3 regions of the Sporosarcina sp. Y352 genome follow, and region 1 is predicted to be linked to each of the others. Evidence: a T-box and tRNA genes for the amino acid it is inferred to sense, from the RefSeq annotation. Region 1 holds a T-box; the other regions hold tRNA genes.
What was found. The T-box of region 1 lies ahead of pheS (phenylalanine--tRNA ligase subunit alpha). A T-box ahead of a tRNA ligase gene usually reads a tRNA of that ligase, here a tRNA-Phe.
Positions count from the first base shown of each region.

Region 2: it has a tRNA-Phe gene. The T-box ahead of pheS (phenylalanine--tRNA ligase subunit alpha) is inferred to sense a tRNA for this amino acid. The anticodon was not compared.
Region 3: it has a tRNA-Phe gene. The T-box ahead of pheS (phenylalanine--tRNA ligase subunit alpha) is inferred to sense a tRNA for this amino acid. The anticodon was not compared.

Region 1 covers NZ_JBXCJE010000001.1:146,572-156,915, reverse strand. The annotation lists gene argF (ornithine carbamoyltransferase) at 120-1,076, shown strand; gene sspI (small acid-soluble spore protein SspI) at 1,313-1,525, opposite strand; gene AC1TO6_RS00900 (TrmH family RNA methyltransferase) at 1,617-2,381, shown strand; T-box leader at 2,442-2,673, shown strand; gene pheS (phenylalanine--tRNA ligase subunit alpha) at 2,715-3,752, shown strand; gene pheT (phenylalanine--tRNA ligase subunit beta) at 3,765-6,176, shown strand; gene AC1TO6_RS00885 (hypothetical protein) at 6,455-6,835, shown strand; gene AC1TO6_RS00880 (hypothetical protein) at 7,344-7,586, shown strand; gene AC1TO6_RS00875 (hypothetical protein) at 7,665-8,042, shown strand; gene AC1TO6_RS00870 (hypothetical protein) at 8,048-8,329, shown strand; gene AC1TO6_RS00865 (hypothetical protein) at 8,582-9,157, opposite strand; gene rnhC (ribonuclease HIII) at 9,274-10,215, opposite strand; gene zapA (cell division protein ZapA) at 10,306-10,344, shown strand, end outside.
Region 2 covers NZ_JBXCJE010000001.1:552,784-563,127, forward strand. The annotation lists gene AC1TO6_RS02875 (o-succinylbenzoate--CoA ligase) at 215-1,672, opposite strand; gene menB (1,4-dihydroxy-2-naphthoyl-CoA synthase) at 1,726-2,544, opposite strand; gene menH (2-succinyl-6-hydroxy-2,4-cyclohexadiene-1-carboxylate synthase) at 2,541-3,386, opposite strand; gene menD (2-succinyl-5-enolpyruvyl-6-hydroxy-3-cyclohexene-1-carboxylic-acid synthase) at 3,379-5,091, opposite strand; gene AC1TO6_RS02895 (isochorismate synthase) at 5,084-6,469, opposite strand; gene AC1TO6_RS02900 (1,4-dihydroxy-2-naphthoate polyprenyltransferase) at 6,678-7,592, shown strand; gene AC1TO6_RS02905 (TraR/DksA C4-type zinc finger protein) at 7,771-8,511, shown strand; tRNA gene AC1TO6_RS02910 (tRNA-Glu) at 8,820-8,891, opposite strand; tRNA gene AC1TO6_RS02915 (tRNA-Ser) at 8,900-8,990, opposite strand; tRNA gene AC1TO6_RS02920 (tRNA-Asn) at 8,998-9,072, opposite strand; tRNA gene AC1TO6_RS02925 (tRNA-Ile) at 9,074-9,150, opposite strand; tRNA gene AC1TO6_RS02930 (tRNA-Gly) at 9,154-9,227, opposite strand; tRNA gene AC1TO6_RS02935 (tRNA-Phe) at 9,235-9,310, opposite strand; tRNA gene AC1TO6_RS02940 (tRNA-Asp) at 9,366-9,441, opposite strand; tRNA gene AC1TO6_RS02945 (tRNA-Met) at 9,445-9,519, opposite strand; tRNA gene AC1TO6_RS02950 (tRNA-Ser) at 9,561-9,653, opposite strand; tRNA gene AC1TO6_RS02955 (tRNA-Ile) at 9,674-9,750, opposite strand; tRNA gene AC1TO6_RS02960 (tRNA-Met) at 9,758-9,831, opposite strand; tRNA gene AC1TO6_RS02965 (tRNA-Ala) at 9,858-9,933, opposite strand; tRNA gene AC1TO6_RS02970 (tRNA-Pro) at 10,016-10,092, opposite strand; tRNA gene AC1TO6_RS02975 (tRNA-Arg) at 10,118-10,194, opposite strand; tRNA gene AC1TO6_RS02980 (tRNA-Leu) at 10,218-10,303, opposite strand; tRNA gene AC1TO6_RS02985 (tRNA-Gly) at 10,311-10,344, opposite strand, start outside.
Region 3 covers NZ_JBXCJE010000021.1:80-8,534, reverse strand. The annotation lists gene AC1TO6_RS20210 (FMN-binding negative transcriptional regulator) at 1-448, opposite strand, end outside; partial or broken gene paiA (spermidine/spermine N(1)-acetyltransferase) at 470-987, opposite strand; gene AC1TO6_RS20200 (serine hydrolase domain-containing protein) at 1,165-2,151, opposite strand; gene AC1TO6_RS20195 (CPBP family intramembrane glutamic endopeptidase) at 2,314-3,105, opposite strand; gene AC1TO6_RS20190 (YxlC family protein) at 3,644-3,988, opposite strand; gene sigY (RNA polymerase sigma factor SigY) at 3,975-4,505, opposite strand; partial or broken gene AC1TO6_RS20180 (RNA-guided endonuclease InsQ/TnpB family protein) at 4,752-6,200, shown strand; tRNA gene AC1TO6_RS20175 (tRNA-Glu) at 6,934-7,005, opposite strand; tRNA gene AC1TO6_RS20170 (tRNA-Ser) at 7,014-7,104, opposite strand; tRNA gene AC1TO6_RS20165 (tRNA-Asn) at 7,112-7,186, opposite strand; tRNA gene AC1TO6_RS20160 (tRNA-Ile) at 7,188-7,264, opposite strand; tRNA gene AC1TO6_RS20155 (tRNA-Gly) at 7,272-7,342, opposite strand; tRNA gene AC1TO6_RS20150 (tRNA-Phe) at 7,350-7,425, opposite strand; tRNA gene AC1TO6_RS20145 (tRNA-Asp) at 7,487-7,562, opposite strand; tRNA gene AC1TO6_RS20140 (tRNA-Met) at 7,566-7,640, opposite strand; tRNA gene AC1TO6_RS20135 (tRNA-Ser) at 7,689-7,781, opposite strand; tRNA gene AC1TO6_RS20130 (tRNA-Ile) at 7,799-7,875, opposite strand; tRNA gene AC1TO6_RS20125 (tRNA-Met) at 7,883-7,956, opposite strand; tRNA gene AC1TO6_RS20120 (tRNA-Ala) at 7,983-8,058, opposite strand; tRNA gene AC1TO6_RS20115 (tRNA-Pro) at 8,175-8,251, opposite strand; tRNA gene AC1TO6_RS20110 (tRNA-Arg) at 8,278-8,354, opposite strand; tRNA gene AC1TO6_RS20105 (tRNA-Leu) at 8,446-8,455, opposite strand, start outside.

The sequences.
Region 1 (10,344 bases):
AATGGCTTAAGCCTTTTTTATTCATGGATATCTATAAAAATACACTTGACTTTATATTTATGCATACATATAATCAGAGATACCAATTGAAATAAACGATAGGGGATGAAGAAGTGGTGATGATTGACTTGGACGAAACTAATATATTAGCAGGATTAAAAGGGAAAGATCTATTGACACTACTGGACTATACGCGTGATGAGGTAGCGTATCTATTATATAAAGCGGATACTATGAAAAAAGAGATGGCAGCTGGCAAAATGCCAAATTTATTGGCGGGAAAAACACTCGGTATGATTTTTGAGAAGCATTCAACGCGCACACGTATTTCATTCGAAGTGGGAATGATCCAGCTAGGTGGGCATGCGATATTCATGAATGCACGCGACTTGCAAATTGGGCGCGGGGAATCGGTTTATGATACTGGTCATGTACTGTCTGAGTATTTAGATGGCGTCATGATTCGTGCGAACTCACATGAAATGGTGAAAGAATTGGCACAACATACTTCGGTTCCAGTTATCAATGGCTTGACGGATATTTTTCATCCATGTCAGGCATTAGCAGATTTACTGACAGTTTTGGAAGTGAAAGGGTCATTAGAGGGAATGAAGTTAGCATACATTGGGGATGGGAATAATGTAGCACATTCCCTGGTCATTGCCGCAGCACATATGGGTATGCATGTAGCTGTCGCAACACCAAAAGGATTTGAATACAATCCGAATCTTTTAGTGAAAGCAAAAGCTATTGCTGTAAAAAATGGTGGAAGTGTTTTTGAAACGACGAATCCTGTTGAGGCTGTTACAGATGCAGATGTTGTTTATACTGATGTCTGGACGAGTATGGGGCAAGAAGAAGAAGCGGCCGCACGTCTCGAAGCATTCAAAGAGTTTCAAATTAACGACAGTTTGGTGGCTCATGCGAAAAAGGATTACATGTTCTTGCATTGCCTACCTGCTCACCGTGAAGAAGAAGTAGCGACTTCTGTTATCGATGGTCCAAATTCTTATGTTTTCCAACAAGCAGGGAACCGATTGCATGCACAAAAAGCGGTACTTGCATCTTTGTTATAATTAAATACCTTAAAAGCCCAGGTTTGTTGTCTGGGCTTTTTTGCTGATTCATTCAAAATTAATGGTAAACTGAAAATATGTTTGATCAATAAATGATATTATTCCGTGAAGGATTTGGTGAAATTTCTAGTTTTAAAATACTAAAGCCGCTCAATGAATGAGCGGCTTTATGTTTATCCAAATGCCATCCTAGAAAATTGTGCGGGTGACAGTTGTACACGAAGTTTTTACAAAGTTTAACTTGCCGAAAATACTTGTGCTAGTTCTCCGGCCATCTTTGTTTTTTCCTGTTCACCTGAACTATTCCACAGCTTTTCAAAAAACACCCCAAGGCCTGGTAACAGGTGTTCTTCGCCTCGCTTGATGGCATCTTCCACAACGTTACGGATATCATCCGCTGTATTATTCGTCATGTTTGCCGTAATCGCATCTCTTATTTGAAAATCCATTTTATCAACCTCCCACACTCATTTTGGACACAAATATCGCCAACTATACCGTCATTTGTTACACTGAAAAGAAAAAGGCGGTAAAGAATATATGAAACGCATTGAATCCTCACAAAACGCACTTGTGAAACATTGGAAAAAGCTTGTTACAACACGAAAAGAACGCGATCAGTCGAAAGAATTCCTTGTCGAGGGTTTTCATCTCGTTGAAGAAGCATTGAAAAGTGATGGGACAATTCTCGCGTTAATCACCCGTGACGGTGTTGAAATTCCTGAAGGATGGTCTATTGAAGATGTGAAACTTGTTGAAATAACAGAAGCGATTGCGAAAGAAATATCTGAGACGGAACAGTCGCAGGGCATTTATGCACATTGCCGTCAGCCGGTGCACGCTGAAGAGGACTATACAGCATGGAAAAAACTTTTATTAATTGACGCAGTCCAAGATCCAGGTAATGTCGGTACGATGATACGAACGGCAGACGCTGCTGGAATGGATGCAGTTATTCTTGGGGTAGGGACCGCTGATTCATATAATCCGAAAACAGTACGGTCTGCGCAAGGCTCCCATTTCAATATCCCAATCGTCAAAGGTGATCTTATTGAATGGACGGCTAAGTCGAAGGAAGCGGGCATTCAGGTTTTGGGGACAGGATTAAAAAATGCTGTGAATCACTCCGATATTTGGCCGCAAGCCGAATTTGCATTGATCGTTGGAAATGAAGGCAGCGGTGTCAATCCTGAATTGCTTGCAATGGCGGACAACACAGTCAAAATTCCAATGTACGGCAAAGCGGAATCGTTAAATGTTGCGGTTGCGACTGGAATCTTACTCTATACGTACTCCAAACTGTAAAAATTGCATGTTGTTGCTGTACAAATCATAATCGGGTATACTATTGGTTATGAACAGAAATGAAAAGCGATGATCGGGAAAAGTAAACAACACATGAGCCAAAAGGGAGTCAGCGCCTTGACTGAAAGCGCAGATGGGTAAATGAGTGTCGAAGTTCACCCCGTGAGCTGCCGCCGGGACCAGCGTAAGCTGTAAAGGTGAGCCGGTGCCGGACCGTTATTCCGATTTGAGTGATCATATCTTTTTGGTATGATAATCAGGGTGGTACCGCGAAATCGTCCTCGTCCCTTTTATAAGGGGCGGGTTTTTTTTATTTTCGAGAGGAGAATCGCAATGGAAGCACAATTAGAACTGTTGAAAGATGAGGCGCTTGCAAAAATTGAAGCTGCTTCAGATGTTAAAGCGTTAATCGAAGTCCGTGTTGCCTATTTAGGGAAAAAGGGACCAATCACTGATCTACTGAAAGGGATGGGAAAACTCCCTGCCGAGGAACGACCTAAGATGGGGGCACTCGTCAATGTCATCCGCGAAACGGTAACTGAAGTTCTGGAAGACCGTATGGTGAAACTTGAGGAATTGGCAATCAATGAACAGCTTGAAAAAGAATCAATTGATGTCACATTGCCTGGACGTCCAGCAAGAACTGGGAATCACCATCCGCTAACACGTGTAGTTGAAGAAATCGAAGACTTCTTCATTAGCATGGGCTATGAAATCGCCGAAGGTCCCGAAGTTGAGAAAGATTATTACAACTTTGAGGCACTGAACTTGCCAAAAGGCCACCCTGCACGCGATATGCAAGACTCGTTCTACATATCCGAAGATATACTTCTTCGTACACATACGTCACCTGTACAGGCTCGCACGATGGAAGCAAAAGGCGGCGCACCGATTAAAATCATCTGCCCGGGTAAAGTGTACCGACGTGACAGTGATGACGCGACGCATTCACATCAGTTCACACAAATCGAAGGGCTTGTCATCGGAGAAGATATCCGGATGAGCGACTTGAAAGGAACCCTTTCTTTATTTGCGAAGAAAATGTTTGGCGATGAGCGTGAAATTCGTCTCCGTCCAAGCTTCTTCCCATTCACGGAACCATCTGTTGAAATGGACATTTCTTGTTTCAAATGCGGCGGAGATGGCTGTAACGTTTGTAAAAAAACGGGCTGGATCGAAATTTTGGGTGCCGGAATGGTACACCCGAACGTGCTGAAAATGGCTGGTTATGATCCGGCTGTCGTTTCAGGTTTCGCTTTCGGTATGGGACCTGAACGAATTGCAATGTTGAAATATGGTGTGGAAGATATCCGTCATTTCTATACGAATGACGTGCGGTTTGTATCGCAATTCCACCGGACGGAAGCTTAAGGAGGAATTGATATGTTAGTATCTACAAAATGGTTGAGTGAGTATGTAAATATAGAGGGTATTGCTGTTGCGGATCTTGCGGAGAAAATTACACGCTCCGGCATTGAAGTCGATTCAATCATCGATCGTTCACACGGAATGACGAACGTTGTCGTTGGATATGTTAAAGAATGTGTGAAGCATCCGGAAGCGGACAAATTGCGCATCTGCCAAGTGGACGTTGGGGAAGAAACAACACAAATCATTTGTGGCGCACCGAACGTTGCAGAAGGACAAAAAGTAATTGTTGCACGCCCGGGCGCTGTACTGCCAGGCGGCATGAAAATTAAAAAAGCGAAACTACGCGGTGAAGAATCGAACGGTATGATCTGTTCGCTTCAAGAACTTGCAATTGAAGGGAAGCTTGTACCGAAAGCCTATGCAGAAGGTATTTACGTACTCCCTGAATCGGCAGTACCTGGAGAATCAGCACTGTCACTACTTGGTCTTGATGATCAAGTACTTGAATTCGATTTGACGCCAAATCGCTCGGACGCACTTAGCATGATTGGTGTTGCCTATGAAGTTGGCGCGATTTTATCACAAGGAATTCAGCTTCCTGAAATTAACTACACGACTTCAAATGAAAAAGCGGAAGATGTGCTGAAATTGCGCATTGATGCAAAAGAAGACAATCCGATGTACGTCGCGAAAGTTGTAAAAAACGTCAAGGTTGCAGAATCACCGTTATGGCTACAAAATCGCTTGATGGCTGCAGGCGTACGTCCACATAATAACGTTGTCGACATTACGAACTTTGTGCTAATGGAATACGGCCAGCCGCTTCATGCTTTTGATTACGATCGTCTTGGAACAGGAGAAATCGCTGTCCGACTTGCAGAGCAAGGCGAGAAATTCACGACATTGGATAATACTGAACGGACGCTTGAAGCGCACCAACTTGTCATTACAAATGGTAAAGAACCAGTGGCGCTTGCCGGCGTAATGGGCGGGCTAAATACTGAAGTGCATGACGGAACGACAACTGTTGTCATCGAGTCGGCTTACTTCGCACCGGGATCTGTCCGCCGTACGTCGAGAGAGCTTGGGCTTCGCAGTGACGCAAGTACGCGCTTTGAAAAAGGAGTCGATCCGAATCGAGTAACAGCCGCAGCAGAACGCGCCGCGCAATTAATGTCTGAAATTGCGGGCGGCGAAGTGCTAGAAGGGTCCGTTATTATCGATGAACTCGAAAAAACGCCTGTACGAATTGTTGTTTCTCCGGATTATATTAACAACCGTCTAGGTATGAAAATACCTCTGGAAGAAATGTTGGCGATTCTGGAAAGACTGCAAATCCCGACAGAAGCGGTGAACGGCAAACTACTTATCGATGCGCCGACTCGTAGGCAGGATCTGCGTATTGAAGAAGATATTATCGAAGAAATTGCTCGGATGTACGGCTATGACTTGATTCCGATGACGCTTCCTGTGACGGAATCGACGCCGGGTGGCTTGACACCATATCAGGCGAAACGTCGTACAGTTAGAGCGTTCCTTGAAGGCGCAGGACTCTACCAGGCGCTGACGTATTCATTGACATCTAAGGAACAGGCACAAAGCTACGCGCTTGAAACAGCACCTGTTACAGAGCTTCTGATGCCGATGAGTGAAGATCGCAGTATACTTCGTCAAAGCCTCATTCCTCATCTTCTAGAGGCAGCGACTTATAACGTTGCACGCCGTATGGATTCGGTGGCACTTTATGAAACGGGATCGGTTTTCCTTGGAGAAGAAGAAGATGGCCTTCCGCAGGAAGTGGAACATGTTGCAGCTGTTATAACTGGCAAGTGGGTCGACCATGCATGGCAAGCTGAAACAAAACCGGTAGACTTCTTCGTCCTGAAAGGGATTGTCGAAGGCATGATGGACAGTCTAGGTCTATCTGAAGGTCTGTTATTCAAACAAACCATTCTTGACGGGATGCATCCTGGGAGGACAGCAAATATTTTCTATAACGGCGAACGGATTGGTTTGATCGGTCAAATCCATCCTACGGAACAGAAAAAACGCGATTTGAAAAACACATATGTCATGGAAATGAACCTTGCTAAAATCCTTTCTATCGAAACGGATGAATTGCTATATGTTCCGGTTCCACGTTTCCCATCGAGTTCAAGAGACATCGCGCTAGTCGTTTCGAGCGATACATCAGCAGGTACGCTTGAAAACGTTATTCAAAGTGCTGGCGGTAAATTGTTGAAAGACATCAGATTGTTCGACTTGTATGAAGGGGATAATGTTGAAGATGGTAAGAAGTCACTTGCATTTTCGCTGACATATTCTGATTCCGAGCGCACATTGACGGACGAAGAAGTCGTCAAAGCGCACGACAAAGTGTTGAACGCATTAACAACAGAAGCAGGAGCTTTGCTTCGCGGATAAATAAACAAAAGCGGTACACAGAATTTCGATTCTGTGTGCCGCTATTTTTTAAAGGTAAGTATAAGATTTTCAACCTGTAGCGGTGTCTAGACTTCAGGCGCCAGCCCCTGGGGTTATTAGTCGTTTGAGAAGGGATTGAACTATATCCCTTCTGTGCCAAATAGAAATGGTGAAATAACTACGTACCATACACAAAGTGGTAAAAAATTCTGGAAAACAATAAATGGTGATAATATCCCAGTAATTACTCCAGTAGAGTGAAAAGTGAGGGGCTAGGAATGAAGTATTTAGCAATGGTTAAAAGGTTAAATCCACTTATTGAAGAGGAAGTATGCCTTGAAATTGGAGGGGTTCAATTTACAGGTTTTTCATTTGTATGTCCTTATAAAATTGAGGTTGGGCAAATTTATCCCGTTTCACTAGGGTTTACGATTTTAGATGAATTTATTATTGAGGAAATAAATGGAGATAAGAAAGAGTTGGAGCAAATTTGTAAGGGTTATCAATACTACATCCGAGGACTTTTACATGAGACCTCAATAGATGTTGGAATAATTATTTCAGATGAAGATGAGTATTTCATGAATTATTCTAATTTATTTGGTAAATTTGTTGAAATGAAAGTTGATAGAATTAGTATTGAATTCTTACAAAAATAGTATGAAATAATAGGTTGATTCACAAAACAAAAACGCAAACCATGAGGTTATACTTTGTGAACCTGTACGTGCGATAGTAGTCAGGTTAATTATTATTAACGTACTAATTGGTACAAGTAGTTTCTCGGACTACGAATACTTTTTCACATCATTTACAACACTATTAGATGCTGACTGACAGTCATATCATGATACAGCAAATGGCAGATCATGAGCAGCAACAAATAAAATCTCAAATCGATCAAAGACTTGTGAAGCAGAAAGAATCTCAATTAAAAGAAGTATATCTACAATGGAATGCTCGTTCGGGGAAACTGAGAGATAATAATAAAACAGCACTGTAGACTGACAAAGCGATTTGAAGCAGAAATAAAACACTTGACTAAACGTAAGAAACACCATCTTTAGGCTACCTGACCTCAAGTTTTTTTGGGTCAGGTAGCCTGATTTTTATTATCGAAGGGTTATTCACGAATGGACTCACTGACATCCATTTCCTAGCAGGTCATTGGGCGGCCTTGTCTTCAAAAAATACGCTGTAGACGGAATTGGCACTTCGTACGCAGCGGCAGCGTTTGATTTCTACACGGAAGATATTGGAGCTATGCTAAGTGCAGATGCGACAGTAAACCAGAGAATGGAAGCTGCAGCTTTCACTTTCATTAAACCTGCCAAAGGACTAGGTATGGTACATGATATTTCGAAGGCAAAGGGTATAGATAATGCATCTGATAACAAAAACAATAATTAATACAGAGGTGAGAGCTTACTTCACTCTCCAACAAGACCAAATGGAATTGGTAAGCCTCATGTATCAAGTTTAGGTGATTTGGTTCCAGCTAGTAAGGATGGTTTATATAAAGGTCGCCAAGTGACTGTTACAGTACATATACTTGGAGGTTATAGAAAAAGAGCTAAGTCTAATAGTCCATATACTAGTATTACTAATAACAAAAATGTGATTGGGAATTATGGAGAAAATGCAATTGAATTGGATATTTCTGCTGTAAGGAAAGATATACAGTCTAGAAAAGTAAAGGATGTTGTTATACTTTCTCCAAAGCAAATTCTGAAAATAATAGAAAGAGATGTTATTTCCTCTGATTTTTTGAAGAAAAGAGCTATTGACTGGACTAAAAGGGATAATGAGTATTTGATTAAAGCGGAGGTTCCTAGCCAATACATTAAGATTTCGTCTAAGGAGTGAGAATTTTGAAGCTTTTCTTTTTAAACGAATGTTTAGGGGAACTAGAAAATATTATTGTTGAAGGGATGTGGGTAAATGGAAAGATCATACCTAATAAGAACATGGAGAAATTCAAGGCTTTTTGCGAGGAGATTGTTGACGAAGAAAACGAGTTCGCAGAAGAGGGTTTTAGTGAAGAATGGTTAGATGATAGCAATTGGTTTATTATTGATAATGAAAATAGAAAAAAGAATATATACATACCTGCAGTTTATCCTGATGGGGATATTAACTGGGGATGGAGATGATTTAAAAATATAAAGCTTTGATTATAGATGGTGCTTGTCAATTACACTGTTTATGTTTGCGCACTGGAAGGGCATAAATTGAGTGATTAACAAGTGGATGAAGTGAAAGGCTTGTTTTTATATTAGTTTATCGATCATTACTATATCTTAAATATAAACAGGACCTATATAATTACATAGAAAATCCCCGAATACAAGACTTTTCAAAAAGTGTCTGCTTTTCGGGGGGAGCTCAGAATATGCGGTTCATGTTCATTCATTGACGCCTTTCGTGACTATAAATCCGATTTCGGCTTCTAACTTAAATGGTTCCACATCAATCGTGCCAAGCTCAATGTTGAATTCGGCGGAACCATGGATGATATACTCACCTTTAGGAAATCCCTCATTAATAAGTGTCTGTATGAATTCTATAATCTTTTCATCATCATTACCACTATACCCTCCGGCAAATGAGTATCTCGCGCGCAATGGTTCGTCTTTTTTTAATGTCGTCACAATTAACGGTTCATTCATCGGGTAATCGATACTGATTCCCCGTGTCCTTTCTTCCAATGGGAAATAGAAGGGAGAAGCGGCATGGGAAATGTCGATGGAGGCTTGATCGCCGATATATGTTAATTCGGCAAATATTGCAGTATCGCCAAAAATGTCATACACGTCTTTTTCTGTGAACAAGCGATAAATGAAATCACCTTTTACCACTTGGGTTTCCGCTGGTGGCAGCGGTTCCGTTGGACGGGGTTGATGGTTGGCATCATTTTTTTCAGCAGTACCGCATGCAGTAAGGATAGAAATAAAAACGAATAAAAAAACGAATCTTCTCACAACAATCACCTCTATCAATTAGAACGGAAGAAGAGCGATAAAGTAACATTTTTTGTGTTTACCTCTATTAAGATTAGAGACGGTTAAATGGCAATATGAGGCACCGAATTTAGTTGTTATTTTTTACGATTTTTCCTAGCCGCGAGAGCCTTTGCTTTCCCCGCATTCGCAAAATGCCACTTTGTCAACGATTTCAATGTATCTTCACCGCTGTTCAATAAAATCTTGGCGGCCACTTCGTCCACTTTTGGTCCTGCGCCTTTTGGAATTGTCATACCCGCAATACCACTCAGCCGATCCATCTCTTCTAAAAAAGCAACACGCGCAATAATAGACGCGGCTGCTACTGACATATGAAGACCTTCCGCTTTCGTAGAAAACAGCACATTCTCTCTCACAATTTCAGACTCCGCTTTAATATGATTATAATAAATGCCGCGTTCAGCGAATTGGTCAATCAAAATATAATCGGGTTTCTCGCCATCCATTTTTCGAAGAACATGCTTAAGCGCTTGATTATGGAGGAGGGCTTTAATCTTCCCTTGGGACCAGCCACTTGCTTGCACTTCATTGTATTTCGCGTTATCAAGTGTCAATACACTATGGAGAAGCGCTACCTGCAAATCAGGGGCGATTTTCCGCATAAGGTCATCCGTTAGCATTTTTGAATCTTTCACTCCGAGTTCGCGTACCAATTCGACTTGATCGGCACGGACGAAACAAGCCGCAACCGTGACAGGTCCGAAGAAATCACCCGTTCCAGTTTCATCCGATCCGAGTACTGATAGTTCTGCCAAGCGATCGGGCAGAGAATCTCCTTTTGTTTTCACCGCCACTGAGCCTGCTTTACCTTCAGCTGTACCCCAGCGCGCCGCCTCCCGTTCAGACCCTGCGCCTTGGAACAGCACTTTACCAGATTTATAGGCAGTGATAGAAGTATCCGGCAGCTTTGCGGCAAAAACGACGCCTGGGGCATTGCGAATGATTTTGGACGCGGTATAATGACTTATTACTTTCTTCATTACTTGATCATTTACAATAATGACTTGATTACTCAATTTATTACATCCTTTCGTCGACTTATTTCACAACCAAAACAATTTCGTGGTATGATTGATAACAGGGTTTTTACGTAGGAGGTGGTATCATTGGCAGACGAACAGAAGACGCGCATAGCAGTAGATATA
Region 2 (10,344 bases), 410 kb from region 1:
CCTGCGGGGCTTTCAGCAAAGGAAGAGTGAACTTTCTCTTCCTAACCGCTTTTCCCGCTGGATTCGCCGCTCTACACTCCAATCAACTGGAAAGTAGAAAGAATCATAAGTTCAACCTATATAGAAAGTTTAAAACTTAGACTTGTGAATAACCTGCTAGAGGCGGCACTCCTAGTGCGGGTGCAGGCTTTGCCTACTTGAGACGACTCCTTATTCAGTATCCATCCAACTCTTTCAATTTACGACGCATTAGCTTATTAGACCCATTACGCGGGAGCTTTTCGACAAAATGGAACGACTTCGGTACTTTGTAGCGAGCCAATCGCTCTTCGCAAAATAATGTTAACTCTTCAGCCGTTACTTTTCCAGAAACGACAACAAATGCAATGGGGACACTTCCCCACTCTGAATGTTCTTTAGCACAAACGCCTGCCTCACGGACACTTGGATGCGCAACTAACACATTTTCAATTTCAGCCGGATAGACATTTTCGCCACCTGAAATGATTAAATCGGATCTTCTGTCAACGATATATAAATAGCCTTCATCATCCAAGTAGCCGATATCTCCTGTCGGGAACCATCCATCCTCCAAAGGATCTACCCCTTTGAAACGACCGATGTATCCTGGTGTGACGTGCGATCCACGTATTAGAACTTCACCTTTTTCTAATGGTGTTTCAGTATTTTTGATTTTGATTTGATTTAAAAACAAAGGTTTGCCGGCAGAACCCATCTTACGGATGGCATCGTTTGCCGCCAAAGTTGTTGTTTGAGAACTTGTTTCCGTTAAGCCATATGTTTGAAGAACTGGAACTCCAAGCGCTTTTGCTCGATTCAAATAATCGATTGGAAGAGGTCCACCACCGGCTAGCATTGCTTTGAATGTAGGATGAGCAACCTTATTCCTCTCTTCCATTTCACGCAAGACTTTATCAAGCATAAGTGATACGACGGACATATATGTGACTAACCCATTCTCTACTGCACTGGCAGATTTAACTGCATCGAACTTCTCCTGCAATACGACTTCCATTCCATAAAGAACAGAACGGACTAGAATTGAAAAGCCGCTAATATGGAAAAGTGGCATAGCACATAGCCACGCATCCCGTTCGTTAAGCCCCAGATTAAGGACCGATGAAAGTGCACTCGAAACATGATTCCCAACGGTTTGACGGACACCTTTCGGAAATCCTGTCGTACCTGATGTATACATAATTGTAATGGTTCTGTCGGTTTCCCAACTATCCTGGATAATAAATGGCCTTTCAGAGCTCGTGTAAATTGCAGAAAAGTATAACTTCTGTAATGGCATGTCAGCAACTATGCTATGTAAATCATCCGCCACAATTAGCGTGGTAGCACTTGAGTCGTCGAATTGATACTCAATCTCCTTTTTCGTCAACCGGCTATTCAACATGACAATTTCTAGTCCCAATAGCATACAGGCATGAATGACAAATACCATTTCAGCATTGGAAGCCCCAAGTAGTGCAATTCGATCCCCTTCACTTAAACCATTGGCTTTCATTTTCTGCGCAAGAGTCATTGCACGATTTTTTAATTGTATAAATGTCCACTTTTCATCCTTAAATGAAAAAGCTGTTTTATCGGGCGTTAAATATGCCCGCTGTATTAACCAATTTGGAATCATCCAATCACCATCCATTCAGAAAAAGCCACCCGATTAAAGGCAGCTCTTTAAGTATTCATGCAGTTTTATTAAGGGAATCGAGGAAACTGTCCGAATTCCGGTTTACGTTTTTCTTTGAACGCATCGCGGCCTTCTTTCGCCTCATCCGTTGTGTAATAAAGAAGTGTTGCATCACCAGCTAATTGTTGAAGTCCAGCAAGTCCGTCCGTATCTGCGTTCATTGCTGCTTTTACGAAACGAAGTGCAGTTGGGCTCATGCCAAGCATCTCTTCACACCACTGGACAGTCTCGTCTTCCAATTGTTCATAAGGAACCACAGTGTTAACTAAACCCATTTCGAGTGCTTCCTGTGCGTTGTATTGACGGCATAAGAACCAGATTTCACGCGCTTTCTTATGACCGACGATTCGTGCCAAGTATCCTGAACCGTAACCTGCGTCGAATGAACCGACTTTCGGTCCTGTTTGTCCGAAAACTGCATTTTCTGCAGCAATCGTCAAATCACAGACAACATGCAGAACGTGTCCGCCGCCGATTGCATATCCTGCAACCATTGCCACAACCGGTTTTGGAATAACCCGGATTAGGCGCTGCAAGTCCAGAACGTTAAGACGCGGTATTTCATCTTCACCGACATAGCCGCCGTGACCACGAACTGATTGGTCTCCGCCTGAACAGAATGCTTTCTCGCCTTCCCCTGTTAATACGATGACTCCAATGCTCTGGTCGTCCCGTGCGCGTGAAAATGCGTCGATTAACTCTGATACCGTTTTAGGTCGGAATGCATTGCGCACTTCCGGACGGTTGATTGTTACTTTTGCAATCCCGCCATACTGTTCGTATTTGATGTCTTCGTATGTACGTATCGTTTCCCATTGACGTGTCATAGTGACCCTCCTCGATTTTTCAACTCTGAAACATGCTGCTCTACCATTGTAGCAAATGTACCCGGTTTTTCCACATGAATTGCATGCCCAACGTGTTTTATCGTTTCATGGCGGACATTGTGAAATTTATCATGCATTTCCCGGGAAATATTTACGAACTTAGTGTCGAGTTCTCCCGTTATTAGCAAAACAGGCAGATTGAACGTCTCAAGACATTCCCAATAAGACTGTTGGCTGCCTGTGCCAATGCCGAGTAGGCTGTTGGCTAGTCCATTACCCCTTTGACCTAGCCGCTCATTTCTGATTTTTATCTGTTTTTCTTTAGGTAAACTTTTCTGTGTTGCAAATAACTGAACGTTTTCCCAAAAGTCGACGAATGAAGGTAACCCATCTTTCAATATTCTTTCTGCCAAACGTTTATCCGCTGCTTTTCTTTCATTTCTTTCATTTTCTGTCTTTAAACCTGGAGAAGAGCTTTCTAGAATTAATGATGAAATCCGATTCGGATAATTAATTGTATAAGCCAGAGCGATACGCCCACCCATGGAATAACCTATCAATATGAATTGATCAAGTGATAACACAGTAAATAATTCCTCGAGATCGGCTAATTGCTGTTCCATCGTGTATCTATTTACATCATCTGGAATACTCGATTTCCCGTGTCCAGTCAAATCGACAGCTATTGTTCTGTATTTACCTCTGAATAATTCAACTATTTCACGCCATGAAGCAGTGCTACCTGTGAATCCATGTAGTAGAACGACAGAGGGTAACTGTTCTTCACCCGAAATTTCTACATTTATATCTATGCCCCGAATGCGAATCGTCTTGTTACTCATCCTGCTCAATCCTAGCGGTAATTTGTTTCCATAGGTCACGGTGTGCAACGACGTTTGCCTGTCGATTTGTAAATACTTCTATGATGCGCACTGGTTTATTTTTCACTTTAGCTAACTCTATCCCAAACTCTTCTGGGGTTGTTATCGCTGCATACTGAGCGTCATACATAGCTGCTATGTGACCAAACGTTAACCCTGTAGGTGTACCAAATAATTCTTCAAAATGACGGCCTGCTTCAGCTTGTGGAAGGTATGAGAATATACCACCACCGTCATTATTGATAATTACAATAGTCAAGTCAACCTCATGAAAACGAGTTACAATAAGCCCATTGACGTCATGCAAGAACGACAGATCGCCTATTAATAGCCACGCCGGTCTCTTTCTATTGGTCTGGACACCGAAAGCTGTCGAGACAACGCCATCAATTCCGTTCGTCCCACGGTTGGCAAAAATCGCTATATCTTTGGTCGTTTTCCTAAAAAACGTATCAACATCACGGATTGGCATACTGCTACCAGTAATTAAGTCGCTGCCGGAGGGAAGATGCTCAAAAAGCAACTTTGCAAAAATCCCTTCATCTCCGTCAACTCCCGTGTATTCATCGGTGATTGCAGATGCAGCATCATTCGCTAGTGTCCATGACTCCGAAAAAGATGTCTTTTGTTTTTCGACCAATATTCTTAATACCGTTTCAGGTGAAGCCTGGATATGATGGGTAACAATACCAAGTGAATCTCGGAATTCCGGTGATTCATCAACCGTGATAACGTTCGCTGGTCGCATTGCTTTCAAATATAGTGAAAGTGGTTTCGAAACCGGTTGTGTACCGAATCGAATCACAGTATCAGGTACAGATTTCCCTTTGAATAACTCGCTCTTTAATATTGCATCATAATGATCAATACATAGTGAACGGCATTGCTCTGGTATTTCCGTACGAAGATTTGATATCGGATCGCACAATACCGGCCATTCCAGCGCTTTTGCAAAGCTCCAGAAAAGCTCTTTATTTAATCCTACTGGCATTTCCCCAGCAATAATTATTCCCTTTTCTGAACGAGCAAGTAACAAGGTAATCTGTTGAATCGTTTCTAGATCCAGACTATCTACACTTTGAATCCTTTTCTGGAAAGTCATTTTGGGTATCTCACGATCAAAATCAATGAGTAGCGGTTCACGGAACGGAACATTTAAATGGACCGGTCCGCGTGGAGCTGTAGTTGCTACCGATAATGCCCGACTTATATGTCTATCGATAAAGTCATCAATGTCTGTATTTTTTTCTGCAAGTGGGAAGTCTACACTATGTTTCACATGCTTACCGTACATTCGAATTTGATCGATTGCCTGTGGTGCTCCAACTTCTCTTAGTTCGTGTGGGCGATCCGCAGTAATAACAATTAGTGGGATTCGCGCATAGTACGCTTCTGTTATCGCAGGATGATAGTTGGACGCTGCTGTACCTGATGTACATAGGAGAACGATAGGATCAGAAGAGGCCTTTGCCATTCCAAGTGCAAAATAGGCTGCTGAGCGTTCGTCTACTTGCATATACACATCAAGCTCATCTGTTGAGGCAAATGCATATGCGAGTGGTGTCGAACGAGAGCCCGGACTAATGACCACAGTTTTCACACCGGCCATCATCAAAGCACTGGTCATTCGTCGAACATAATCAGTCAAAACTATTCGGTTATCCATTCAATTTACCCCCAAGTGCACGTATGACCGGTCTGAATTTCACCCATGTTTCGTCGTATTCCTTATCAGGTTCAGAATCCGCCACAATACCGCCCCCCGCATACAAATATGCACTATCCCCATCGAGTAGTGCAGAGCGGATAGCCACAGCAAATTCACCATTTCCTGCTGTATCCGTCCAGCCGATTGGTGCTGCATAATATCCTCGATCCATGTTTTCCTCAGTGCGAATCAGTTCCATCGATTTTTCTGTCGGAACACCGCCAAGTGCCGGAGTTGGATGGAGAGCCTGAACCATGCTAAAAATATCAGTCCCATGTTCAACTTTCCCCTCAACTGGTGTTAACAGATGCTGTATATCACGAACTTTCATTAATTTCGGTACTTTTGAAACTTTGACATCTGTACAAAAAGTTTCAAATACTTGTGAAATCATATTTACAACGTATTGATGCTCTTCCCTATTTTTACGATCTTCAAGAAGTTGATCACCAAGTTTCCGGTCTTCAGCCGCTGATTTACCACGTTTGATAGACCCTGCTACACATGCAGAGTACGCCCGTCCGTTTGATATTTCTATAAGCCGCTCTGGAGTAGCACCGAAAAATAGTTGACCTTCTTTTTGCAAACCGAAGTGGTAACTTTCTTGTTGTTCGTTCGTAATATGGTGAAGTGCCGTGACAGCAGGTACTTTATCTTTAAAGTTTAATTTTATCGCTCTTGCAATTACAACCTTCTCCGCTTCACCATTATTAATTCGTTCTGTAATATCAACTAACGTTTCCATATAATGATTTTTCGCTAGCTCCTCAATAGATACAACTTCTGGCTTGGTATGAAGAGCGAATTCTTCCACTTGTGCAATATGGATAAGACGATCCCTTTCCTCGCGCAACTTTTCAAACTGCTCCGCAGCATCATTGCTTTTTGTAACTAGGTTTATGGAGATGGCAGTCTTGCCATTTGTAATTGATAGCTGGAAAGCAGGCACAACAAAATGAGCAGATGGAAATGCATCCCACTCTGTTCCCTTATTACTTTTAGGATCAAATGAGAAACCTCCGAAAAGAACAGGCTCCCGATCATTTTCTTCCTTTATAAGCGCCGCACACAAGTTTTTCCAGCTTTCTGAAATAACCTCAAAACGATTCTCCGTTTCTTCACTGGTCAATACAGTAGCATGTCCAATTCCAACAAGTGTTAATGTTTTATCTGCATTTTGCCAATAAAACCGTTCATCTTTATAACATGAATCCCCTGCCTCAAAAAATGCAAGTGGTGATATTCGATCCGCATCAACAGTTTCTGTGAAAAAGCGCATTTCATGCTGACTAACTTTTAATTTAGATTCGCGGGTAGTGGTCAACTTCCGATTCATTATTTTCCCTCCGCACATTCATACGTCAAATTTTGAGCTTATTCCTTTATTCTATTATACCGAAACTGTAGCGTTTCGGCACATAATATGCAGTCTCTCTGTTCACTCCACCAATTATGGAGTACAATGGATGAGGTCATTATGAACCTCCTACGACTGAAATCATGGGTGTTCTTGGCTTAATCACAAATGTAGGGAGAGAATCATAATGCAACAGAAAATAGAAGCGGATTCAGGTTGGCGAATTTGGTGGCAGCTAACCCGACCTCATACACTCACTGCAGCTTTTGCACCAGTTTTCCTCGGTACAATGATTGCGTTGACATATGGGGACATTCATTTTCCTCTATTTTTCGCTATGCTTATTGCAAGTATATTCATTCAAATGGCGACAAATATGTTCAATGAATACTATGATTTCAAAAGAGGTCTCGATACAGAACAATCCATAGGTATCGGAGGTACAATTGTCCGGAATGGCGTCAAACCGAAAACGGTGTTGAACCTTGCCTTTATGCTTTACGGAATCTCCATTCTTATAGGAGTATACATATGCATGGAAACGTCGTGGATGCTTGCAGTGGTCGGTGGCATATCCATGATAATTGGTTATTTTTATACAGGCGGTCCATATCCAATCGCATACACGCCTTTTGGGGAACTCTTTTCCGGAGTTGTCATGGGAATGCTACTAATCCTCATTGCATTCTATATTCAGACAGGAACGATCACGACAGAAGCAGTACTTCTATCCATACCAAGTATGTTGCTTGTCGCGGGTATTATGATGGCAAACAATATACGTGATTTGGAAGGAGATAAGGAAGGCGGACGGAAGACGCTTGCGATTCTAGTTGGCCGTTCTAATGCAATTACCATCCTAATGCTATTTTTCATCGTATCTTATGGTTGGGTTGTAGCACTGATTCTCTTTGGACATCTCACTCCATGGGCGTTAATCATATTCTTAAGTCTAAAAAAACCGGCATCTGCAATCGCCGTGTTCCGAAATAACCACCTACCCATACATGTGAACCCTGCCATGAAAAACACTGCAATCACAAACACGCTGTTTGGATTACTATTAGGCACTGGAATCCTCATTGGACATCTTCTTTTTTAATATTTAATCAAAAAAAGTCTGAACCATCACTCTGATGGATCGGACTTTTTTTGTTCGAATGTTTAAAAAGGACTTCAAGAAGGAAAGTAAAAAGAATAGAAAACAATCCATTCCATGCTCATTAAGCAAGTTATTAATGAGCATACTGATACTATTACTGAAAAGGACGTGGCAAAACATGTTAGATGCGAAACAAACAGAGACATTAAAAAAAGAGTTACATGAAATGATGGATCATTTAACCAAAACAGCAAAAGAAACCGATATTAAAGATAGTCCGTTAGAAGAAGTCGGAGAACTTTCTATGTATGACAATCATCCTGCTGACATGGGTACTGAACTGTTTGAGAGAGAGAAAGACGTAGCACTGAACGTGCATGCAGGCTCTGAGCTTAATAAAGTAGAAAACGCCTTACAAGCAATGGAGGATGGTTCTTATGGAAAATGCGAAGTATGTCAAACGGATATACCATTTGAGCGGCTTGAGGCAGTTCCTTATACCACTCTTTGCATTGAACATGCGACAGAGCAAGAAGTACCTCTAGACAGACCCGTAGAAGAAGATACTCTTACCATGGCCAACCCTAACTCATTCGCCGATCGAAAGTTGGGAACAACTCGGGAAAGTGAAGATAGCTTTCAGGAAATTGCAAAATCCGGTACATCTGAAACCCCTTCAGATTTTAGTGGGGATCACGCCAGCTACAATACGCTATACGACAACGAGATTTCAGACGGTGCAGCTGAAGAAATTGAAGAATTCACTGGCACCGATATAAATGGTCAATCAAGGGGTTTTGTACGATCCGATGCTTCTGACAAATACGAAGATGAATTGGATAATGAAGGTATTGAATCCCCACTTGGCGACATTCCATATCATGAAAGCGATGGTTATGTTGACGGCAAAAGAAAATGAATTAATTTGTTAATTGAGTCAATTGGTATAGGTTTTTAATTTACGGTGCTAGATACAATGGAAGTAGATTCCATTGTATCTATTAGCAATTGTTGAGTACAAAACCAAGTCGAAAAAGTATATTCAGGTTTACAATACACAAGATAATTAAGCAAATGTACCGATTCATAGTAGTAGGAAAAGACTTGTCCCCACAAGCAGTAAACGGCGAGTCCAGACATGAAATCCAATCATTAAAATTATCTTTCTAAACAATAAAAAAGCAGTAATACAAGTTTAATAAAAAACTTGTATTACTGCTTTTATTATGACCCCTACGGGATTCGAACCCGTGATACCGCCGTGAAAGGGCGGTGTCTTAACCGCTTGACCAAGGGGCCAAATTATATGGCGGAGAAGGAGGGATTCGAACCCTCGCACCGCTTTCGCGATCTATACCCTTAGCAGGGGCACCTCTTGAGCCGCTTGAGTACTTCCCCATATAAATGGCTCCGCAGGTAGGACTCGAACCTACGACCGATCGGTTAACAGCCGATTGCTCTACCACTGAGCTACTGCGGAATGGTGGGCCTAAGTGGACTCGAACCACCGACCTCACGCTTATCAGGCGTGCGCTCTAACCAGCTGAGCTATAGGCCCTCTTGGAGCGAGTGAAGGGAATCGAACCCTCATCATCAGCTTGGAAGGCTGAGGTTTTACCACTAAACTACACTCGCATAAAAATGGTGGCTCAGGACGGAATCGAACCGCCGACACAAGGATTTTCAGTCCTTTGCTCTACCGACTGAGCTACTGAGCCACGTATTTGATTTAAGTTAATTACTTATCTTAAACCCTATAATACTAATAAAAAATGGCGGTCCCGACCGGGATCGAACCGGCGATCTCCTGCGTGACAGGCAGGCATGTTAACCGCTACACCACGGGACCATTTGGTTGCGGGGGCAGGATTTGAACCTGCGACCTTCGGGTTATGAGCCCGACGAGATACCACTTCTCCACCCCGCGACAACAATATAAGTATTATTTAATTTTACCACTAGTAAAAATGGAGGAGGTAGAGGGATTCGAACCCCCGCGGGATTTGACTCCCCTGTCGGTTTTCAAGACCGATCCCTTCAGCCGAGCTTGGGTATACCTCCATGGCTGTATAATAAATAAGTGGTGGACCTTGCAGGACTCGAACCTGCGACCGGACGGTTATGAGCCGTCTGCTCTAACCAACTGAGCTAAAGGTCCTTTAAGATGGCGGCAGAGGGGATCGAACCCCCGACCTCACGGGTATGAACCGTACGCTCTAGCCAGCTGAGCTACGCCGCCAGGATAATTTAAATAGTTTTTGTAATTGGTGGAGCCTAGCGGGATCGAACCGCTGACCTCCTGCGTGCAAGGCAGGCGCTCTCCCAGCTGAGCTAAGGCCCCAATGTAAGGGTTAGTTAATTAAGTAATAATTCGATTTAAGATGATAGTTTATTTAAGCGGTGAATCTGCTTAAAAAGCTTAATGGTCGGGAAGACAGGATTCGAACCTGCGACCCCTTGGTCCCAAACCAAGTGCTCTACCAAGCTGAGCTACGTCCCGATGTTTATTAAATTTTAAAATATAATGGTGCGCCCGGCAGAAGTCGAATCCACAACCTCCTGATCCGTAGTCAGGTGCTCTATCCAATTGAGCTACGAGCGCATATAAGTGTAAAAAGTTATTTATGCCGAGAACCGGAATCGAACCGGTACGATAGTCACCTATCGCAGGATTTTAAGTCCTGTGCGTCTGCCAGTTCCGCCACCCCGGCAAAAATATGGAGCGGAAGACGGGATTCGAACCCGCGACCCC
Region 3 (8,455 bases), on a different contig from region 1:
CTTTTAGTTGTTCTAAAACTTCAGGAGATAGATTATCCCATAAAACTGGATTATCACGGTGTTTTTCGTATTTTTGAAGCAACATTGCCAGGTCCTGTTTAAGCTCTTCTTCATCCAAAATGCTGGCTATACCATATGCATGTACAGCTTGATAGTTCCATGTCGGAACATTTTCCTTTTCATACCAGGAAGAAGAGATATAAGCATGTGGTCCTTGAAACATAACCAGTACATCTTCACAGGTTTCGAGTGTTCTCCACTGAGGATTCCCATAAGCCATATGTCCTGTTATATAGTAAGTATCTCCTTCCTTCATTAACTGCAATGGCAAATGAGTGGAAATTGGTTTTCCTTGTTCTGTTGTGACAATCGTGCCAAAAGAGTTATTTTGAATAAAATCCCAAATTTTATCAGCATCTTTGACTTTGAAATATTTAGGAATATACATAGTAAACCCCTTTCAAAACAGTTATGTGATCGTATTGATCATTATAAAGTCCACTTGTTCTTCATTACCCATATAAAAAGAGTGGGCTCCAGTTTGAACAAACCCCCTTTTTTTATTAAAAGCAATAGCCTTTTCATTTTTTTCCCATACACCTAGCCAGATTTTATTTATCTTACATTCTATCGCAATTTCCATCGCTTTATTTAGAAGGCACTTACCAAGCCCATGATTTTGAAATTTGCTCCTAATATAAATCCTCTCAATTTCAAGTGATCCAACGTCCATTTCTTCCGACTGAGCATTATCGGTGTTGACCTTCAAATATCCAGCGACTTCATTATTAAAACAACAAAAATAGAAGTGCGAAGAAGGATTGGATAATTCTTTTCTAATTGTTTTAAGTTAAATGCTCTTTCAAAATAAGCATTCATATTTTCTGGTGCATTTTGATGCTTAAATGTCTCAATAAATGTTTCTTGACTAATTTCTTGAAGTTCGCGTGAATCTTCAAGTATACACTTTTTTATATTTATACCCATTTGAATATATCTGACGTCAACGAGCGTATTTTTGCCGTTTGGCGACTGAACTAAAATTATCAAGACCTAATTTTAAAAAAGATAGAACCCTTTCTTCTTTTACTAAAGCATCCGTTAGCACAATAAGTAAAGAGGATTTTATTTAAAAATTGCGCTTAATGGAAGATACTTTAATCTTCATGATTTTATAGTCATGGCAAGTCGCATCACCAACCGTACAGGAGTCGAGGGGTTTTCCATTTGATTGACATCTCCAATAAAAAACATGTCACTTTCGGGATAGTAAAATGCAAAGGAACCTGTTGAACCAGAATGACCAATTAACTCACCTTTTCCCATAAAAATTGTTGCAAGACCATTTAGTGGAACTCTCATATATCCTGAACCGTAATGAATTGGAAGCATAGAAGCCTGCAATCTGTTGTTTACTTTTAGTTCATGAAAAACAGTATTATTAAATAGATTTCCTTTAAAAAAAGCCTTGATAAATACCATTAATTCACGAGCCGTGGAAACACAACCGCCACTTGCGCGAACGCTCCTAAGTAATTTTGGACGGTATAAGGCAGTGTCCTTATAATACACATACGGGATAAAATCATCCTCATCTTTCGGAAGATAAGTACTTTTAAGTTCTAATGGATCAAAAATTAATTGTCTATACACATCTTCCAATGTTGAATTAGTAACTATTTCAATTATTTTTCCGAGAATTTCAAAGTTTATATTTGCGTAATGAGCTCTTTTTCCCATATCTGGTGCAAAGTGTGGTTTAATTTCCTTCGTCTTTAATAGGGTTTCATTAAAATCAATTTGCACATCCTTATAAAGGATAGCACGTTTTTTCGACTTATTGCTCCCCTCCTCAATCACATCCCTCAATCCACTTGTATGAAACAATAAGTTCGAAATTGTAAGTCTATTAGAATACTCTCGGCCTTTGTATACGTGAAGGTTCTTTAATGTGTCTTTTTTTAAATATCTTGTTATTTCATCATCCAGTGACAGTTTTCCCTGCTCTCTCAATATATAAATACAAGTGGTTGTGAACAGCTTTGTGATACTTGCAATAAAGAATGGCGTATCTATATTCTTCCCCCCGTACCCAAAGCTGTATGAAACATCTCCATTGGAATTTTCTACGAGAAGAACAGATTCATGTATTTGCTTTTTTTTTGTAAGGTTTCCGAAAATTTTTCGGACTTTTTGTTTTTGAATTTCGATATGCTTACCTCCCCCATGTTAATCATTATAATAACGATTTTGACTGAAACCTTATTAGTTAATCCAATTTATTAGTAAATGGACGTAACTTTTCTGATACTTTTACATAAATAAGGAGTAAATCAACATTAGTATATTCATAGCAATATGTGCAAACATATGTGCAAGCATGGCAAGTTCTAGATTGTGCTTCCAATAAATCCAGCCAAAGAAGAAACCAGGTAAACCATTTAGGAGAATCATTCGGAACCAAATGAATGGTGTCATTTCTATATTACTTGCGGTTATGCCATAGTGACCTAATGCAAATAATAATGCGCTAATGAATATGGCAACGATAAAGACCCAGTTAGAAGGTTTTGCCGATTTTCGATCAAATAGTTTCCAAAAAATAAAGACTAACAAGCTCATTAACCCAAAACGCGTTAGTAGTTCTTCAAGAATTCCTCCGTAGAGTAAAGCTGTTATAAATTCTAACGTACTATAAGGTCGTAATAGTTCTATTAAACCATCTGGTAAGAACGGTCGGAAAAGATAATCGAAACCTCTCAAAACGACCGCTGCAATCAAACCGAGTATGATAGCTAGTTTAATCCCTTTTATCCACTCTGATTTTGGCTTTTCTCTAGCGTGAGGGTGAATAATCACAGATTTTAAACCCACTTTATGAGCAATGAAAAATCCAATGACAAGAAAAATTATAAATAAAACAAAATTTGGTATGACGGAGAGTAAGGCTAACATTTCAGGCGGTCCTGAGAACCCCGTCATTTCGCTCAATTGCTCTAATTGGGTCCGATTTGTCGATAGTACAAAAAGAATGGAGAAAAAAATTGCAATGATTCCAACCAAGAGATAAATGAATAATCCTTTAACACTTTTTTGCTTTATCATAGCTAACCTCCTTGATTTTAGTTTAAAGGTCATTAAATTATGAATTTTTGTTTTCTCTGTTAACGATAGAAAACATCTTCGTCGAAGACAAGATATTCTACAAGTTTAGTTATCGTATTGTTAAAGATGTCATCTAATAGCAACAATCTCTCAGAAAACAGCTTAGAATTAATTGTAAGACAAGAATTGGCGCAATCACTCCCCATGGGATTCCATTTAACAGTTCATTCATTTTTCCTCCTCCAAATTGTTTACTTACCCTTAATACGATTACGTTCGTCTAATCGTTCACTCACGAAAAAATAAATAAAAAAATCTCAGGAATTTGTTCCTGAGATTTTTCTTTTAAATTTTTTTCTTACAAAAATAAGATAGATAATAAGATACGTTGGAAATTGAATAAGGCCTAAAAAGCCCCATAGCCAAGCATTGTGTCCCCTCATCTGTGCATCCCAAAACATCCATGAGCTCTGGCAAATCAGAATGAATGCAATCACTACCAATAACCAAAGCGGTGTGCTACTTAGTTCGTTTAAGTTCATTCATTACTGACCTTCTTTCTAGTTTTGTTAAGAGCTAAGGGCAATAAGATAATCCCCACAAGCTGAAAATATAGAAAAAGAATTGGCTGACGATAAACGACAGCAATCACAACCGAAAGCACAAATACTGCAACAGACATAAACGTGAGGAGGTCTTTCCATTGTTTTTTTCGTATTCTTTTTTTCTCTAATTCAACATTCTGTTGAAACCATTGTAAGTGTGGAGTAGATACTGGATTCCATTGATCCAGTTTTTCTAAACCATCTATTAATTGCTTAACCGTTAATTCATCTTCATCATCCAACATAGATTTACTATTTTTAGAATCATACTCCTTCAAGTTCAGCCAACTCCTTTCGTATACTTTTTAGACCATTTGAAACTCGAGATTTTACTGTTCCTTCTGCAATACCCATCATTTTCCCAATTTCCTTATATGAATATCCGTAATAATGCTTTAACAAGATTGGCATACGTATTTCTTCATTAATTTGAGCAAGTACATCAAGTACATCAGTCCATTCTTCGTTCATATTGGCTGCAATCCATTTCATTTTTCGGAGAGCTTGTTCCTGCTCTAGCCAGTTTATCTCCCGCTTCTTTCTACGCTGTTGATCGATAAAAAGGTTTGTTGCGATTGTTATGAGCCATGAGGAAAACTTGGATTCACCATTATACAGTTGGATTTTTTCAATACACTTCATCATAGTCTCTTGTGTTAAATCTTCTGCGATTTGTGGATGAAGGGTAGCTTTCATTAAATACTTAAATAGGAACGAATAATTCTGTTGTAACAGTTTCGAAAGAGCCAATGTATCTCCTATTTTCGCCTTTCGAATTAAATCCTTTTCATCCATGAGATCTACTCCAGACAATAATAATCTATATGTAATACGACTAACTGGGGAAAATCGTTCATTTTCAAAATAAAGAATCACAACAAAAACATTTAGCCACCTATTAGTATTTATGATTAAGCCAAGAACACACGTGACTTCAGTCGTGGGATGAATTGGCTTTCCTTTTTTGTTCTAAAGTAACATCACTGGGCAAACCTATGTTCCATTTGGTAGAATATTCTTAAGGAAGGCAGGTGACAAACTATGGTGCCGAATAAAGAATATCGAACTTTTCAAATCAATATTAAAAATGGTCATAAAATGTATACTTATTTCGATGAACTTTGTCTAAATAGTAATAAACTATATAACACGACAAATTTCTTTATCAGGCAGGTATACACTGCTTTAAATAATGTAGGTGTGTTACAGCCTTTACAAATAGAAGTAATGAACACAATTCGTGACAATATTGATAAAATGAATGCAAATCAACAAGGAGCATTTAGCAAAAAATTAGAAAAAGAACAAATGAAACCGAAAGACGAACAAAAAGAAATAAAGGAAAACCTATTTGAGTTACCTTCAAAAGAAAAATCCTTCTTAGGTTACAATTTTCTTGATTGTCTATTTAAAACAATTAAACAAACAGACTATTATTCATTGCCAGGTCAGATAAATCAACAAGTTCTTAGAAATGTTGTACAAAATTGGACTAGTTTTTTCGCAAGTTTGAAAGACTTCAAAAAGAACCCAGGAAAATATACAGGAAGACCTTCTATTCCTGGTTACCTACCTAAAGGAAGCAGGAAAGAATCAACTCTTTCGAATCAGATTTGCAAAAATAAAGACGGTAAATTCCTGAGCTTTCCAAAAACCAAAAGTAAAATAAATATTGGTAAGTTAGCAAATTTCAACGGTAAGTTTTAACAAGTGAGAATCATACCCAAGCACAATTGTTTTACTGTTGAATTAGTGTTTTTAATCGAGAGGAAAAAACAAGTATCCTTCAAATTGGAGCGATGCATGAGTATCGATTTAGGTCTTGATAACATTGCAGCGCTAGTTTTTAATACAGAGCACGTTCCAGTCCTTTTTAAAGGCGGTAAAGTTAAATCCATCAACCAATGGTACAACAAAATGCGCGCTTACTACTACGCGGCTCTTCGTAACGGGAAGAAATCAAAAGAAGGAAACTTCCAGTCTGAAAAATTAGTGAAATTAGATTTCGCAAGACATAGACAAATCAAAGACTTTTTCCATAAAGTTAGTTTCAATATCGTGAAAATAGCCGTGGAAAGAAACATTGATGCAATTGTTATTGGCAAGAATGTGGGTTGGAAACAAAAAATAGAATTAGGGAAAAGAAACAATCAAAACTTTGTCCAAGTGCCACACTCATTGCTAATAGAATTAATTACTTACAAAGCAAATGCCGAGGGTATTTCGGTGATTGTAACTGAAGAAAGTTACACATCACAGGCTAGTTTTCTAGATGATGACATTATTCCAACCTACAAATCGGGGAATAATGTCAAACAAATATTCAGTGGAAAAAGATTAAAACGCGGTATTTACCGTACTAAAAATACTTTTTTAATAAATGCGGATGTTAATGGTGCAGCAAACATCCTAAGAAAAGTAGTGCCGAAAGCATTCGCTAACGGTATAGCGGCTGTGTGTTCCCAGCCTCAAGTGGTCAATGTGCGATAGCACCAACCCTGAAACCCGTGACTTCAGTCGTGGGAGGTTCATTAAGTTTACTTGAAAGTTATATATTTGACTAAAAACCAAGGTATTGTTGCTCATTCAACGAGTTCAGAGTACTTTTTTAATTACTATAGTATTATCAAACTACTTACATGATTTGTTTAAGTATGTCTTCTTTAACTAACTAACTTGATTAATTTTTTCATTGCATTTAAACCGCATAAAGAAGTCCTCCTTGTTTGATGATGGGTCAATGGTCGTTGACACCCTCATCATACTAGAGGGCTTTTTTTCTTTCAAGACCCCGAATATCCTTCAAACAGGAATGCTGCCCCGTTAGTGCAACATTATAAATACTAAAGCAATTAGACAAATTGGGAATCCGACAATTAACATTTCAGCGACAAGATAAAAAACACTCATGAATCTCCCACGACTGAATTTTGTATTTTAAATAAGTAGATAAACGTATTTATACATAGTGATTGCTAAGTAAATGCGTTTTAAAATAACCCTATATTCATATTTCAATAGATCCTCTTCCAACTCCCTTCAATACCTTTTTGAATGCAAAAAACCGACATCTCCTGAATAGGAAAAATCGGTTTTAATATAAATCACTCAAAATGCGTAAGTATCTCTTCTGGTATGCCAAAACATTTTTCGGGCGTGTCTCGAAGCAAACGAAAAGCAGCTTTACTAGTTCTCAATGAACTAGTAAAGCTGCTTTTTATTATGACCCCTACGGGATTCGAACCCGTGATACCGCCGTGAAAGGGCGGTGTCTTAACCGCTTGACCAAGGGGCCAAAGAATATGGCGGAGAAGGAGGGATTCGAACCCTCGCACCGCTTTCGCGATCTATGCCCTTAGCAGGGGCACCTCTTGAGCCGCTTGAGTACTTCCCCAAAAAAATGGCTCCGCAGGTAGGACTCGAACCTACGACCGATCGGTTAACAGCCGATTGCTCTACCACTGAGCTACTGCGGAATGGTGGGCCTAAGTGGACTCGAACCACCGACCTCACGCTTATCAGGCGTGCGCTCTAACCAGCTGAGCTATAGGCCCTCTTTGAAGCGAGTGAAGGGAATCGAACCCTCATCATCAGCTTGGAAGGCTGAGGTTTTACCACTAAACTACACTCGCATAATTATGGTGGCTCAGGACGGAATCGAACCGCCGACACAAGGATTTTCAGTCCTTTGCTCTACCGACTGAGCTACTGAGCCACATATTCGGTTTACAGTAAGCTCTCACTTTTCTTAAACCCTATGATAATACTAATAAAAATGGCGGTCCCGACCGGGATCGAACCGGCGATCTCCTGCGTGACAGGCAGGCATGTTAACCGCTACACCACGGGACCATTTGGTTGCGGGGGCAGGATTTGAACCTGCGACCTTCGGATTATGAGCCCGACGAGATACCACTTCTCCACCCCGCGACAACAATATGAGTAACTATTCAAATGCATTTCACCACTTAGTGATAATGGAGGAGGTAGAGGGATTCGAACCCCCGCGGGATTTGACTCCCCTGTCGGTTTTCAAGACCGATCCCTTCAGCCGAGCTTGGGTATACCTCCGTGATTATATAAAGTATTGGTGGACTCTGCAGGACTGGAACCTGCGACCAGACGGTTATGAGCCGTATGCTCTAACGAACTGAGCTAAAGGTCCCTTAAGATGGCGGCAGAGGGGATCGAACCCCCGACCTCACGGGTATGAACCGTACGCTCTAGCCAGCTGAGCTACGCCGCCAGGATAATATATATAGTTTTTGTAATTGGTGGAGCCTAGCGGGATCGAACCGCTGACCTCCTGCGTGCAAGGCAGGCGCTCTCCCAGCTGAGCTAAGGCCCCAATGTAAGGGTTAATTAATTAAGTAACAACTCTACTTAAGATGATAGCTTATTTAAGCGGTGGAACTGCTTAAAATGGTAACTTCTTTAAGCGATAGAACTGCTTAAAAAGTTTAATGGTCGGGAAGACAGGATTCGAACCTACGACCCCTTGGTCCCAAACCAAGTGCTCTACCAAGCTGAGCTACGTCCCGATAATATATAAATTGATAAAAAATAATGGTGCGCCCGGCAGAAGTCGAATCCACAACCTCCTGATCCGTAGTCAGGTGCTCTATCCAATTGAGCTACGAGCGCATATAAGTATAATTAAGTATCTATGCCGAGAACCGGTAGTCATGACCGCAGGAATTTAAGTCCTGTATGTCTGCCAGTTTCGCATTATAAGTGCGGGTAAA